DNA from 4 places in the Neorhizobium sp. R1-B genome. Region 2 is predicted to be linked to each of the others. Evidence: riboswitches for the same ligand, from Rfam matches in the RefSeq annotation. Region 2 holds a riboswitch; each other region holds the start of a gene.
The links. Region 2 has a riboswitch for thiamine pyrophosphate ahead of thiM (hydroxyethylthiazole kinase). Riboswitches for the same ligand answer to the same signal wherever they lie in the genome.

Region 1 (3,807 bases), 240 kb from region 2:
GCCGCGCCGGCAACGAACAGCGGCGCGCCCGTCGCGACCAGCAACCGCCAGTCGATGCCGAACGAGCGCAGGGGGACGAACCGCTCCACCGCCAGCCCCAACAGCAGCGCTCCCAGATAGACGAAGGGCGGAGGGAAGCGGACACCCGCGCTGTCCGGTTCGACGGCCATGTTCATCTCCAATCTGTGCTCTCAAACCAGCATCGATTGTTGGGCGAAGATACCCGCCATCGCGCCTTGCCATGTTGCCGTGGTGACCGAGGGCAAGACGGGGTTGGTGAGGTCGCCGGCAGCGTAGATGCCCGGCATGCTGGTTTCGCGGCGCTCGTCGACCTTGAGCACGACGCCGAGGGGTGTGTCGGCCGTGGCGAGACCCAGTGATTCATGCAGGCTCGCGGACGGCTTGTTGCGCGGATGCGCGAACAGGATGTCGACCGCAACGTTTGGCCCGGTATCGAGCTTGATCGTGGCGTTGTGGCTCCCGTGACGGGCGACGCCGGTGATCCGGCCATCGACGACAGGTACGTTGCGGCCCGCCAAATCGGCCCGGATATCGGATGAAATCTCGTGACCATCGGCGAAGACCGTCAGCCTGTCAGTCCAATCGCGAAATAGCCTGACCTGGTTCATTGACTGCGGACCGGACCAGACGAGGCCCCAATGCTGGCCGGCGACTTCGAAGCCGTCGCAATAGGGGCATGGAATGATGGATGTGCCCCAGCTCTCGGCATAGCCCGGAACATCAGGCATCTGGTCAACGACGCCATAGCTCAGGATCAGGCGGCGCGCCCCAAGGCTTTCGCCATCGCCAGTGAGGACGGAGAAGTTGTCGATGGTGCCGGAAATGCTGTCGGCACGGGCATTGACCAGCCGGATCGCGGGATAACGCGCCAGCTGTTGCCGCGCCTCGGCCAGGATGTCCAGCGGTGGCTTGTGATCGTGGCCGAGCATACCGTGCGAGCGGCCCGCGAAGCGATTACGCGGCAGGCCGGTATCAAGAACGGTGACCTTACGGCGGGCACGGCCGAGCTGCAGGGCGGCGGCGAGACCGGCAAAGCTGCCGCCGATGATGATGACGTCATCCATGGTAGTGGGCTCCGTATTGTGGGTAGAGGATGTTGGGTTCGAACCCGCGATGGCTTGGGCGTGCGGAAGGCCGATGGTGGACAGCGCGGCCAGCTTTAGCAGTGTTCGTCGTTGCATGGCGCCCTCGTGTTTTTCGATTCATTCATTGGCTTGCATATTTCTGAAACTAAGTGGTATCGTAATTCGAGAATAAAGATACTGTCAAGGACTGGAATTGAAATGACCGAAAATAGTCGAGGCCGGCGCGGCCGGCCCGCTAACGAGGCGCTTGGTCAAACCATAGTCGACGCCGCGAGCGAACTTTTTGCGGAATTGGGTTTTCAAGCGACGACATTGGACAAGGTCGCTCAGCGGGCGAAGATATCCAAACTCAGCATCTACAGGCACTTCGAGAGCAAAGAGGCCCTGTTTGGCGCGGCGTTTGCGGCCCGGTGCCATCAGTTAATCCCGCAGGTCCTTTTTGAAGGCGTCGACGGTTCGGCCGAAGATCAGCTCATGGCGGTGGGATCGTCCCTGCTTCGCACGCTGTTGCGCCCGGACGTCCGCAATGTCGAAGCCATGGTCATGGCCGACACGACGAATCAAAAGTCGTTGGGTAAGCTGCATTACGACGCCGGCCCCGCCCATATCATCGCCCAAATCGAGGTTCTGTTGCGTCAATTGCACGACAAGGCGGTTCTAAACGTGCCCGATCCTCTCCGGTCCGCCCGCTTGTTCGCTGCGCTTTTCAAAGGGTCCGATCTCCTGATTATTGCACGCTTCGATCAGGGGCGAGCAGAGGACGACAAGGAGATCGAATCCTACTGCCGATCGGCCGTCGCCATGTTCATGGCCGCGCACGGCGGCAATGCGATCGGCGGAGTAACCGCTGCGACCCATTCGAGGCCTTAGTGCCGGCTTGGCAGACCGTCAGCTTTCGGGAAGCTGCAACGGTGGTCTGAACGGCGGAAATAAAGGCGCTATTCAGACTGTCAGCTTGGCGCATTGCCAGTAGGAAAAGCGGACATGTTGCTTATCGCAGTTAACGGTGGGCTTGAGCCCCTTGAGGTCATCGGCTGCCGAAGAAACGCGTTTAAAATCCAGCTTGTGAGACAAAGTCGGGGTTGACACTGCGAGAATGCTTGCCAGGGGGTGGGTGAATTTCCAGGTGAGGTTTTAGGTGGTAACTGTCCGTACCCCTCAAAAAGCGTGCTTGCTTGCGATTTTCGCTCTATCATCGTCTACACCGAGGGGTGCCCTGCCAAAGGGCTGAGATACTGCTGGCCAACGCAGCGCAGTGACCCTTTGAACCTGATCCGGATCATGCCGGCGAAGGGACGGGTCCGACACCTATCCTCAGCCGGCCTCTTAGACGAGGCCGTAATGACACTGACGAAACCAAAGCTCGGAACGAATACCCCTAGAGGCAGCACGATCAAGATCTTGCCCTCACCCTCGATTTCTCCGCGGCGGAGCGGCTTGGAGAGGGCTGAGACATGATGCGCTCCCCTCCAAGGTTCTCGACAATCATCCTATTGTGCGCTCTTTCGGTCATACCGCTGAACGTGTTCCTGCCTTCGCTGGCGAATATCGCCGGGGATTTTCATATAAGCTATGCTTTCGCTAGCTTGTCGTTGGCAGGCTATGCGGTGGTCGCCGTTGCGGTGGAAATGGTCATGGGTCCGCTGTCGGATCGGTTCGGACGGCGACCGATCATTCTGGCGAACCTTGCTGCTTTCACGCTTGGATCAATCGGCTGTGCCCTATCGCCTGATATTTGGATATTCCTCGCCTTCCGTATGCTTCAGGCTACAATTACCTCCTGCTACCCGGTCGCTATGGCGGTCATCAGGGATACCGTCGGAAAGGAGCGGACGGCGAGCAGGATCGGCTATACGGCAATGATCTGGGCGATCGCGCCGATGTTCGCCCCGGCATTCGGCGGGGCTTTAGATCAGGCCCTTGGCTGGCGGGCGATTTTCTGGTGTCTCGCCCTCGCCGGGGCAGTGATGTTCCTCTTGTGCTGGTTCGGTCTGAGCGAAACCAACAAAGCGCGCTCGGACACGATTGCTCAGCAGTTCCGAACCTATCCGGCCTTGTTCCGCGCGCCGCGCTTCTGGGCCTACGGATTGTGCATGTCGTTCTCGGTTGGAGCGTTCTATGCCTTCCTTGCCGGCGCTCCATTGGCGGCAACATCGGCATATGACCTACAGGCCGGAACGCTCGGTATCTTCATGGGCGTCACAACCCTGGGCTATATCTTCGGCAGCTTCCTGTCGGGGCGATATGCCGGGCGCGTGCCGTTGACCACCATGATGATTATGGGGCGCGTCGTAGCGTGCGCGTGCCCTATAATCGGCTTGGCCCTGTTTCTGGCAGGCTTCAGGAATGCCATTGCGCTATTCGGCCCCTGCATCCTGATCGGCATCGGCAACGGCCTGACCATGCCGAGTGCCAATGCCGGGATGCTCTCGGTGCGTCCGGATCTCGCCGGAAGCGCCGCCGGATTGGCCGGTGCCATGACGGTTGGCGGCGGTGCGGCCCTTTCATCGATCACGGGGGCGATGCTGACAGAAAACGACGCGACCTATGGGCTCTTCTGCATCATTCTTCTTTCGACGACGATTGGGCTGCTGGCTGCGACATTCGCCGCACTTACCGATAAACACGATTCCACGATAACAGCGGTGAAGTCATCCCATGCTGCCAGCCAATCCGAACGAGGATGAAGATGTCTAGTTCA
Region 2 (3,807 bases):
CAAGCGGAGCGCCTTTGGCAAGCTCGGCGGCTATCGCACTGGACAAGGTGCAACCTGTGCCATGGGTGTTTTGCGTTGAGACCCGCGTACCCTCAAACCAGTGAAGACCGGTGGATTCCGCCAGGACGTCGGGGCTCTCTGCCCCTTCAAGATGGCCACCCTTGATCAGCGCCGCCTTCGGCCCCAGCCGGAGCAGTCTCTCGGCCTGCTCGGCCATCCCCGCGCGGTCTACCGCCATCGCTTCACCTAGAAGAGCAGCGGCTTCCGGCAGGTTGGGCGTGACCAGCGTGGACATGGGTATTAGCCGACGGATCAGGATCTCTATCGCATCGGAAGCCAGAAGTGACGCCCCCCCTTTGGCGACCATGACAGGATCGAGCACGATCGGCAGATTGTCATGATAGGGACGGAGGACATCCGCAACGACTTCGGCGATTTCGGCATTGGCAATCATGCCGATCTTGACCGCATCGACCCGGATGTCGGCAAAAATGGCGTGGATCTGCTCGGCCACGAAAGCGGGTGGTACGAGATGCACGCCTGTTACCCCGACCGTGTTTTGCGCCGTCAAGGCAGTAAGGACTGCCATTCCAAAGGTGCCCCGCGCCGAAAACGTCTTCAGGTCCGCCTGAATTCCCGCGCCGCCGGAGGGATCGGAGCCTGCGATGGATAAAACATTGCGGATCATAGGCGCGCCTTTCTGACCTCGTCAGTTATTCTTCGTGCGGCTTCCTTCGGGTCCGGCTGGCCGCAAATGGCGGAGACTACGGCGATCCCGTGGGCACCTGCCGCCAGCGCCTTGCCGGCGTGTTCCGCCCTGAGGCCGCCGATGGCGACCGCTGGCACCGATGCGGCCGCCACGATACGCGCCAATCCATCGAAGCCGATCGGCTGCTTGTGATCCGGTTTGGTGGGAGTGGCGAAGACCGGGCCTATTCCGACGTAGTCGACGAGAGATGGATCGACGCCCTGCGCAAGCTCCTCGGTTTCGACCGACACGCCGACGATCATACCCTCTCCGACGCGGCGGCGCGCCATCGATGCCCCCATGTCGCTCTGTCCCACATGCACTCCCTCGGCGCCGATGGCGATCGCGGCTTCGACATCGTCATTGACGATCAAAGGTATGCCGCTGCCTGCGAGTGCCGCTTTCAACGCCTGACCGGTCTCGATCATCCTTGCGGTGCTGGCGTTTTTGTCACGCAATTGAACCATGGTCGCACCACCTTCCACGGCGAGCCGAGCGGTCTGCGCCATGCCGAGGCCTTGGCATAACTCGGGATCGAGGACGAGATAGACGGATAGATCGAAGGCTTTCATGCTGCTACGACCTTCGCTTTGGCATCCAGCGTCTCTGGCGAAAGCGATGCCAACCGGTCAAGAAAAAGGGGAGAGAAAGAACCGGGGCCATTAGCAGTGAGTGCTGCTTCCTCCCCCGCGACCGCGAACATCGCGAGGGCGGCCACCGTCGCGTCGAACGGCCTATCCGGACGGACTGCGACAAAGGCACCAACCAGAGCGGTCAGAGAGCAACCAAGTGCCGTAACACGAGGCATAAGATCAGATCCGCCGAGGATATGGACGGAGCGAAAACCGTTGGTAACGAAGTCCATTTCGCCGGTAACGGCTACGACGCAGGCGTGATCACGAGCAAGCGCAACGGCGGCGTCTTCGGCCTTTTCGGTTTTGTCGCCGCTGTCGACGCCCTGACCGCGAGATTGCGCTCCTGTAAGTGCCATGATCTCCGAGGCGTTGCCGCGAATGACTGTGGGCTTCAGCGCCAGGAGTTCTGTAACGGCAGCGCTGCGGTAGGGGGTCGCGAAATGGGCGACTGGATCGAGGATCCAGGGCTTGCCCTCCTCGCTGGCAGCTTTTGCCGCTTCCTTCATGCCGGAAAGGAAGTAAGGCGAAAGCGTTCCGATGTTGATCGTCAACGCCGCAGCGATGCGAGCGAAATCTCCTGCTTCCTCCTTCGCATGCACCATGGCTGGCGAGGCGCCGGCGGCGAGCATCACATTGGCCGCAATGTTCATCGCCACGAAATTGGTGATGTTCTGCACAAGGGGGTTCTTTTGGCGCATTGCCGATAGAATCTGGCCTGGAGTGTCTGTCATCTGCGTCCTCGCCTTTTCAGGTGGAGGGGCGCAGGGCATTTCATCAGAAAAAGCCCAGGCGACTCCCTCCGCCAGCATGATCTGGTTCAGGTTCAAAGGGTACTTCTCAGCCCGGCAACCCGGACGCCCCTGTCTGAGGCAAGGACTAGCGCATATGCCGCCATGGGCGCCAGCGATTTTTGTCAAAAAAACTACTTGTAGCTCTAGTCGCTAGAGGTTGTAGTTATGGTACCCGATCCCAGGCGGAGAGAAAGATGACAGCAAAGAATCAGGCTCGTTACAAGATCGGCGGAATGGATTGCGCAAGTTGCGCGGCAAAGATCGACACAGCAGTTCGACGCATTCCCGGCGTCCAGGATGTTTCCGTTTCTGTTGCTGCAGGCACGATGATGGTCAGCCATGATGGAACGTGCGACCTGCCAGTGATCGAAACGAAGGTTACCGGGCTTGGTTACTCGCTGCGCGCTCTTGGGCAGAAGTCGCCTCGACCAGCAGAGCTGCCGGATCACGGCCTTGATCATGAAGGTCACGACCATGGTCTCCCCGAGACGAAAGATCTTGCAGGATTGCATGAGCACGATCGCATGGACGGATTGTGGTGGAAGAGCGCCAAAGGACGGCTGACGATACTGGCAGGTATTGCACTGGCAGCAGCTTATGGGGTCGGGCACCTGGTTCCGGCCTACGACACCTATATCTTCGTAGCCGCCATGCTCGTCGGCTTGGTGCCGATCGCCCGCCGCGCCGTCATGGCGGCCTTGGCGGGTACGCCGTTTTCGATCGAGATGCTGATGACCATCGCTGCCCTTGGTGCCGTGGTCATCGATGCGTCGGAGGAAGCGGCGGCGGTGGTCTTCCTATTCCTCGTCGGGGAGCTTCTGGAAGGTGTCGCCGCCGGCAAAGCGCGCCAGAGTATTCAAAGCCTGACGGCACTGGTGCCGAAGACCGCGCTGCTGGAAATAAACGGCAAGACACGAGAAGTACCGGCAGAAGATCTTGGGATCGGATCGATCATCCTGGTGCGGCCAGGCGACCGCATCTCTGCGGACGGCATCATTGTCGCCGGCGAAAGCGCAATCAATGAAGCGCCGGTGACGGGCGAGAGCATATCGGTCGTAAAGACTGTCGGCGATGCGGTTTTCGCCGGCACGGTGAATGGAGACGCGGCCCTGCGGGTGCAAGTGACAGCGGCTTCCGCCGACAATACCATCGCCCGGATTGTGCGCCTGGTCGAGGAAGCGCAGGAAAGCAAGGCACCGACCGAACGCTTCATCGACCGCTTTTCGCGCTATTATACGCCAGCCGTCGTGGTCGTCGCAGCGCTGGTCGCAGTGTTGCCGCCACTTATCACTGGTGAAGCCTGGGAAGGTTGGATCTACAAAGGGCTTGCCATTCTTCTGATCGGCTGCCCTTGTGCGTTGGTCATCTCAACGCCTGCTGCAATTGCTGCGTCACTGTCCTCCGGTGCCAGGCGCGGTCTGTTGATGAAAGGCGGTGCGGTCCTCGAAATGGTGGGCAAGGTCACAGCCATCGCGCTGGACAAAACCGGCACGTTGACCGCCGGTAAGCCTCGGGTAACCGATGTGATTGCCTTCGGGCGTAATGCCGATGAGGTGCTTCGCATCGCTGCCGCGCTCGAAACCGGGTCCAGTCATCCGCTGGCGATGGCCATTCTCGCCAAGGCTGCGGACGA
Region 3 (3,807 bases), on a different contig from region 2:
GGAACCGTGAAGTTCGGTACCAATCTGGAAATTGCGACAGTCGACCAGAAACGCGAGGACCTGGACCCTGAAGAGACGCTGTCCCACTATCTGACGGACGGCCGTGGCGAAACCCTGCTCGTCAATGGGGAACAGCGCCACGTCGCCGGTTACATGAAAGATTTCTTGTTTCAGCCGGAGCAAATCAGGACACCGATCAAGAACCTGTCCGGCGGAGAACGCGCCCGCCTGATACTCGCCCGTATCATGGCAAAGCCATCGAACCTGCTGATCCTTGACGAACCGACCAATGATCTCGATATCGAGACGCTCGACCTGCTCCAGGAGATCGTGGCAAGCTACAACGGTACCGTCATCCTCGTCAGCCACGACCGCGATTTCCTGGATCGCACTGTGACCTCGACCATCGCGCCGGCCAATCCCGACGCACCGGATGGGCGCTGGATCGAATATGCAGGCGGCTACACCGACATGCTGGCACAGCGCAAAGGCGCTTTGGAGGAAAGGCGCAGGGCCGAAAAGGCTGAAAAGCCGAAGGCCGAATTGAACGCTTCCGTAGAAGCGCCGAAGGGCAAAGGCAAGCTTTCCTACAAGCAGAAATTCGCGCTCGAAAATCTGCCGAAGGAGATGGCGAAGACTGAAGCGGATATCGCCGCACGGGAGAAGAAGATGGCAGATCCTGCTCTCTTCACCAAAGACCCTGCCGCTTTCAACAAGCTCGCAGCTGAAATGGAAAAACTTCGGGAAAACCTGACAAAGATGGAAGAGGAATGGCTGGAGCTCGAAATGCTCCGGGAGGAGCTCGAGGGATAATTTAATAATTTGTTATGCTTAACAAATAGTTAGGCAAGAAAAGCATGTACCGGCCCGGAACAATCTCCCTCCTCTGGCGTTCGAAAGGCAATCAGCGCCGGGACGCACCTCACGTGCCGGCATAGTGAGAACCGAATTGGGGACATTCATGCTGACAAATGTTGAGAGTGGTCGGCTGGCCCGCGAGGCGCCAAGTCAACGCGTACTGATTGTCGAAGACGAGTTCCTGATCGCCCTCGACATTGCCGAAACGGTTGAACATATGGGACTGGAGGTCGCAGGATTTGCGCATGGCCGCCGGAATGCTCTCGAATTGGCACCGGAGGCGGATATCGCCATTGTCGACGTCAATCTCGCTGATGGGCGGACCGGGCCGGATATCGGTCGCATGCTCGCTGAACGTTACGGGGTCACCGTCATTTATATGACCGGGAATCCGGAAGACGTTGACGGTGTGAGGGGGCCTCTGGGTGTTCTGACAAAACCGGTGCTCCCCCATGTGGTCGAGCAGTCGATTGACTATGCTGTGGCAAACCGCCTCGGCCGTTCCGCGAAAGTGCCGCGTGAACTCAAGGTTTTTCGGCAAGGGCGGGCCTGAACCGGCCCCTTGCCAGCGGAACTTCCTACCGTTAAATCTTTCTCCGCTCTAACGGGGTGCCACACGATTTCATGTGGCTGAGAGGCATTGCCAACCCGCGGAACCTGATCCGGTTAGCACCGGCGGAGGGATTAGACGGCTTGTTGCCAGCGCCTATTCCCCAAACTTTTGAAGAGGAGGCGCTGATGCGCAATATCATTCTGTCGATGTTCGCGGCCGCGGCGGCGCTGTCCCTTTACACTGTCGCGCACGCTCAAGACAAAACGCTGACCGTCTATACCTACGAGAGCTTCCTTTCCGACTGGGGCCCTGGCCCCAAGGTCAAGGAGGCTTTCGAGAAGACGTGTGCCTGCAATGTGAAATTTGTCGGCGTGGCGGATGGCGTGGCGCTGCTCACACGCCTCAAGCTGGAAGGCCAGGATACTGATGCGGATCTCGCACTTGGTCTCGACACCAATCTCGTTTCCGAAGCCAAGGTTACGGGGCTTTTCGACGCGCATGGCCTTGATCTTGCGGCGGTCAAAGTACCTGGCAGCTACAGCGATGACACCTTCGTCCCCTATGACTATGGCCACTTCGCAGTCGTCTACGATACGGAGGCGATGAAGAACCCGCCGAAAAGCCTTCGGGAGCTTGTTGATGGAGACCCATCGCAGAAGATTGCGATTGAAGACCCTCGCACCTCGACACCTGGTCTCGGCCTCCTCCTCTGGGTAAAGTCTGTCTATGGCGATAAGGCCCCGGAGGCCTGGGCAAAGCTCAAGAACCGCATTCTGACGGTAGCGCCCGGCTGGTCCGAAGCCTACGGCTTGTTCACCAAAGGCGAAGTCCCGATGGTGTTTTCATACACGACCTCTCCCGCCTATCACATGGTCGAGGAAAAGACCGAACGTTATCAAGCAGCGTCCTTTGCCGAAGGCCACTACATCCAGATCGAGGTGGCCGGCATCCTGAAGGGCGCTTCGGAAAAAGAACTGGCGAAAGAGTTCCTGAAGTTCATGGTCTCGCCTGCCTTCCAGGATATCATTCCCACCACCAATTGGATGATGCCCGCCGCGAAGATATCCGGCGCTCTGCCGGACGCCTTTAACAAGCTGGTCCAGCCGCAGAAGACCTTCCTCATGGGATCGGACGAGGTCGCCAGGAACCGCCAAGCCTGGATAGACGAGTGGCTGACTGCCATGAGCATGAATTAAGAAGATCATGTTGCTGACGCGGGGAGAGCGAAGAAGGGGCATCGCCTGGGGTCTTATGAGCTTCGCCTCTATCGCCCTCTTCGTCGCCATTGCCGTTGTTGCATTGCTTTCCTGGGATGCCGACGGCGCCCAATCCCGGCTCTTTACGGCCTACACATGGCGAATCCTGCGCTTTACGCTTTGGCAGGCGATGCTGTCGACATTGCTTTCCGTAGGGCTTGCACTTCCCGTGGCACTCGCTCTTGCCCGCCGGCCCGACTTTCCCTGCCGAACCTGGATCGTCCGCCTCCTGGCGCTGCCGATGGGGCTGCCGGTTTTGATCGGCGCGCTAGGGTTGATCGGTATATGGGGGCGTCAGGGCCTGATCAACGGCCTGCTGTTGACGCTCGGCCTAGACCAGCCCATCAGCATCTACGGTCTTTCCGGAATCCTGCTCGCACATGTCTTCTTCAACCTGCCGCTCGCCACGAGGCTGTTGCTCGCGGCACTGGAGCGCCAGCCGGCGGAATACTGGCTTCTATCCGCAAGCCTCGGCATGAAACCGCTCTCGGTCTTCCGGTTTGTGGAATGGCCCGCCGTTAAAAACGTCATCCCAGGCATCGGCGCGCTCGTCTTCATGCTGTGTGCCACGAGCTTTACGCTGGTGCTGCTGCTGGGCGGCGGACCGGCAGCGACCACGCTCGAAGTGGCGATCTACCAATCGCTGCGTTTCGATTTCGACCCGCCGCGGGCGGTCGCCCTGGCGCTGCTGCAAATCGTCATAACAGGCGTTATTCTGCTCGGCATGGCATTATTGCCGACGCCGGATGACCCGGGTGCAGCCTCGGGCCGTACAAGCCGCCGCTTCGACGGTCAGGCGTTGTCTGTACGTCTTTGGGATTCATTTGCCATACTTGCTGCCACGGTATTCCTGATCATGCCACTGGCTTCGATCCTTGCCGCCGGGCTTAGAGCAAATCTCTGGAACCTCGCATCGAGCGCCGCCTTTCTTACCGCCGCCTGGACGAGCTTCTCCATCGCTTTGAGTGCCGGAATGCTGACGATTGTGACCGCGCTCGCCATAATCGCAGGAAGGGAAGCGGTGGCAGACATGAAAAAGCCCGCGGCGAGCGCTCGGGGCTTCACTGCAATGCTTGCGGGCACGTCCTCGCTTGTTTTGCTGGTGCCGCCGGTCGTCCTCGGCACCGGTTGGTTCCTGGT
Region 4 (3,807 bases), on a different contig from region 2:
GCCGGGCGGAAAGCGCATGGCTTCCGCGCCGTCGGCCCCGCCTATCCTGTCGATCAGCCGCTCGAAGGCCGTAATCACATCTTCGAACCGGCCGCTGCGGCCATAAAGCCCGTCGACGCCGGTGTCGATCAGAAGGCCTGCGTCGAACAGGCGGTCGAGAAAGGAAACTTGCATATCCATGGCTTCACCTCATTCAATTCATTTGACGGGCAATCATTGACGGGTGGGCGTCAGCCGAGAAGGCTGGTGTCCGGTTTCTGTACGAGCAGCATGGTCGACGTGTTGCCCAGAATGCGGTCGTTGGAAATCATCAGCTGGGCCGAATGGGCATCGCGCAGATGCCGGCCGAGGCTATAAGGCGTGCCGTTCTTGTAACCCATGATGCCGCAGATGATCATCGCCTGGTTGATGATGGTCAGGATCGTCTCCGACGAGGCGAGCTTGACGTTGTTCATGGCGATCGAAAACGCCATCGAGGAAAGCTGGTCCGGCTCAGCCTTGGCGTCCTCGTAGGCCTTCAGGCCCGAAAGAATGTTCGACTTCAGGAGCTGCAGCAGGTTGGATGTTTCCGCGAGTCTCAACGCGCCGGGCGGCGTGGTGCCATTCGCCTTGCGAGCGGCGGCGCGCACGAAGGCCTGCGCACGCAATACCGCATCGGCTGCGATGCCATACCATACCGCGCTCCAGAGGAGGTGCGACGAGGCAAGCATGCTCTGCGCCGCGATTTCGGCAAACGGTTTCGGGAAGATCTGCGTGACCGGCGCCTCGCCTTTGAAGATAAAGCCGTCAGAGCAGGTGCCCCGCATGCCGAGCGTATCCCAGTCCACCGTCTTTTCCAGCGTATACTGGTTCTTCCTGAAAACGGTCATGACCTGGTCGCCCGGAGCCGCGTCGGCGTGGGCGCGGGAGGTCACCATGATGACATCCGCATGAACGCCGTAAGAAATGACGGTCGCGTCCTTCGTCAGGCGGCAGATGTTTCCGTCGATCTCGATGGCGCAGATGGAATTGCGCAGATTGCCACCGATGCCGCCTTCCGTTGTCGCGGAGGCGACAAGAAGCTGACGGGCGCAAAGCTCGCGCATGAAATCCCTATGCCACTCGCTGTCGCCGCCGTGCTCGACCAGGCTTGACACCTTGATCTGGTGCATGGCGAAGACCATGGCGCTTGCCGCGCATGCCTGTCCCAGGATGGAGCAGACCTCCGCGATCTCCTGTGTCGAAGCCCCCTCGCCGCCAAGCGATATGGGGACCTGAATGCCGAGCAGGCGTTCGGCCCTCATGGCATCGACCGCTTCCTGCGGAAAACGGGCTTCCCGGTCGACGCGGTCGGCATTTTCGGCCGCGACCTCCGCCACTCGGCGGGCACGTGCGCCGAGCGTCATGTCGGCGGCAAAGGCTGGGAGGCTCATCACGCAGCCTCACGGGCTTTCACGATCTGGGCGACCGTCTGCTCGATTGCCGAGATGCTGGCAAAGGACTTGCGATTCAGGAGGCTGTCGGGAAACTCGATGTCGAAAGCCTCTTCGATGGCCAGCATCAGCTGCACGGAGGCAAAGGAGGAAAGCCCGGCCGCATAAAGATCGGCCGCATCTTCAAGTTCGGTCACTGCAACCGGAAGCCCGCCGACCCGTGCCAGCAGTTCGCGAATAGTCTCGTTCATCTCGACATCTCCAATGACTGGAATTTGCGTTCATCGCCGGGAACACTGTCTACGTCGGAAAGCATAAAATTCCGGTAAGAAACGTCGTGAAGTTAGGGCTGCGGGATTCGCTAAAATCCGAGATATCCGCATGGCCAGCTTTGGCTTGACACGGGCGCTCGGCAGGTTTTTGATGCTCGCATTCACCAGGGGGGTCCCGGCAAGGGGCTGAGATACTGCTGGTCGGACGGCTTTGCCGCCGAGGCGCAGTGACCCGTTGAACCTGATCCAGTTCATACTGGCGTAGGGACGGTGCGAGCGCTCACGGCTTTCAGGCGGGATTCCCGTCCATCGGCTCAGGCGTTTTTCCATCATTCCAACACTGGAACTGGGTCTCCAAACGGCAAACCTTGGAGCCTCACCCATGAATATCGCCACACCAAAGCTTACGCCTGTCGTCACGACCGGTCCGCTTCCCGCCTCCACCAAAGTTTTCAAATCCGGTGTCGTCCACGCGGATATCCGGGTGCCGATGCGTGAGATCGCGCTGCATCCGACCTCCGGCGAGCCGCCGGTCACCGTCTACGATTCCTCCGGCCCCTACACCGATCCGGCCCATGCGGTCTCGATCGAAGCCGGCCTGCCGCGGCTGCGCGAAAGCTGGATCAGGGCGCGCGGCGATGTCGAATCCTATGAAGGCCGCGTCGTGAAACCGGAGGACAACGGGTTTGTCACCGGCGATCGCCTGACGCCGGAATTCCCGGTCCGCAACACGCCCCTGAAGGCGAAAGACGGCAGGGCCGTTACCCAGCTTGCCTATGCGCGCGCCGGCATCGTCACGGCGGAAATGGAGTTCATCGCCATCCGCGAAAATCTCGGCCGGCAGGCGGCCAAGGAAGCTCTCATCCGTGACGGCGAGAGCTTCGGAGCGCATATTCCGGATTTCGTGACCCCTGAATTCGTTCGCCGCGAAGTCGCGGAAGGACGGGCGATAATCCCCTCCAACATCAACCACCCCGAAAGCGAGCCGATGATCATCGGCCGGAATTTCCTGGTGAAGATCAACGCCAATATCGGTAACTCCGCCGTCACTTCCTCCATGGCGGAGGAGGTCGAAAAGATGGTCTGGTCGATCCGCTGGGGTGCGGATACGGTCATGGACCTGTCCACCGGCCGGAACATCCACAATATCCGCGAATGGATCATTCGCAATTCGCCGGTGCCGATCGGCACGGTGCCGCTCTACCAGGCGCTCGAAAAGGTGAACGGCATCGCCGAAGACCTGACCTGGGAGGTCTATCGCGACACGTTGATCGAGCAGGCTGAACAGGGCGTCGATTATTTCACCATCCACGCGGGCGTCAGGCTTCCCTACATCCCGCTCACCGTCAATCGCGTCACCGGCATCGTCTCGCGCGGCGGCTCGATCATGGCAAAGTGGTGTCTGCATCACCACAAGGAGAGCTTCCTCTACGAGCATTTCGAGGAAATCTGCGATATCTGCCGGGCCTATGACGTGTCCTTCTCGCTCGGCGATGGCCTGCGTCCCGGCTCGATCGCTGATGCCAACGACGCGGCGCAGTTTGCGGAGCTGGAGACGCTCGGCGAACTCACCAAGATCGCCTGGGCGAAGGATTGCCAGGTGATGATCGAAGGCCCCGGTCATGTGCCGATGCACAAGATCAAGGAAAACATGGACAAGCAGCTCAAGGTTTGCGGCGAGGCGCCGTTCTACACGCTCGGGCCGCTGACGACCGATATCGCTCCCGGCTACGACCACATCACCTCAGGGATCGGGGCAGCGATGATCGGCTGGTTCGGCACGGCGATGCTCTGCTACGTGACGCCGAAGGAACATCTCGGCCTGCCGGACCGCAACGACGTCAAGGTCGGCGTCATCACCTACAAGATCGCCGCGCATGCGGCCGATCTCGCCAAGGGCCATCCGGCAGCCCGGGTTCGCGACGACGCGCTTTCCCGCGCCCGTTTCGAGTTCCGGTGGGAGGACCAGTTCAACCTGTCGCTCGATCCGGAAACGGCGCGCTCCTTCCATGACGAGACCTTGCCGAAGGAAGCGCACAAGGTGGCGCATTTCTGCTCCATGTGCGGCCCGAAGTTCTGCTCGATGCGGATTTCGCATGATATCCGGGCTGAGGCGCAGAAGG

Region 1: another riboswitch for thiamine pyrophosphate. It lies ahead of EDE05_RS10630 (multidrug effflux MFS transporter); the one in region 2 lies ahead of thiM (hydroxyethylthiazole kinase).
Region 3: another riboswitch for thiamine pyrophosphate. It lies ahead of thiB (thiamine ABC transporter substrate binding subunit); the one in region 2 lies ahead of thiM (hydroxyethylthiazole kinase).
Region 4: another riboswitch for thiamine pyrophosphate. It lies ahead of thiC (phosphomethylpyrimidine synthase ThiC); the one in region 2 lies ahead of thiM (hydroxyethylthiazole kinase).

Annotation. Positions count from the first base shown of each region.
Region 1 is NZ_SOEM01000006.1:15,696-19,502, forward strand. It holds gene EDE05_RS10615 (isoprenylcysteine carboxylmethyltransferase family protein) at 1-170, opposite strand, end outside; gene EDE05_RS10620 (NAD(P)/FAD-dependent oxidoreductase) at 192-1,085, opposite strand; gene EDE05_RS10625 (TetR/AcrR family transcriptional regulator) at 1,305-1,976, shown strand; TPP riboswitch at 2,304-2,419, shown strand; gene EDE05_RS10630 (multidrug effflux MFS transporter) at 2,561-3,793, shown strand.
Region 2 is NZ_SOEM01000006.1:257,699-261,505, forward strand. It holds gene thiD (bifunctional hydroxymethylpyrimidine kinase/phosphomethylpyrimidine kinase) at 1-688, opposite strand, end outside; gene thiE (thiamine phosphate synthase) at 685-1,320, opposite strand; gene thiM (hydroxyethylthiazole kinase) at 1,317-2,114, opposite strand; TPP riboswitch at 2,161-2,255, opposite strand; gene EDE05_RS11795 (heavy metal translocating P-type ATPase) at 2,369-3,807, shown strand, end outside.
Region 3 is NZ_SOEM01000011.1:182,820-186,626, reverse strand. It holds gene EDE05_RS16665 (ABC-F family ATP-binding cassette domain-containing protein) at 1-813, shown strand, start outside; gene EDE05_RS16660 (response regulator) at 962-1,411, shown strand; TPP riboswitch at 1,454-1,559, shown strand; gene thiB (thiamine ABC transporter substrate binding subunit) at 1,597-2,607, shown strand; gene thiP (thiamine/thiamine pyrophosphate ABC transporter permease ThiP) at 2,615-3,807, shown strand, end outside.
Region 4 is NZ_SOEM01000010.1:184,085-187,891, forward strand. It holds gene EDE05_RS15915 (amino acid--[acyl-carrier-protein] ligase) at 1-180, opposite strand, end outside; gene EDE05_RS15920 (acyl-CoA dehydrogenase family protein) at 231-1,412, opposite strand; gene EDE05_RS15925 (acyl carrier protein) at 1,412-1,663, opposite strand; TPP riboswitch at 1,841-1,970, shown strand; gene thiC (phosphomethylpyrimidine synthase ThiC) at 2,067-3,807, shown strand, end outside.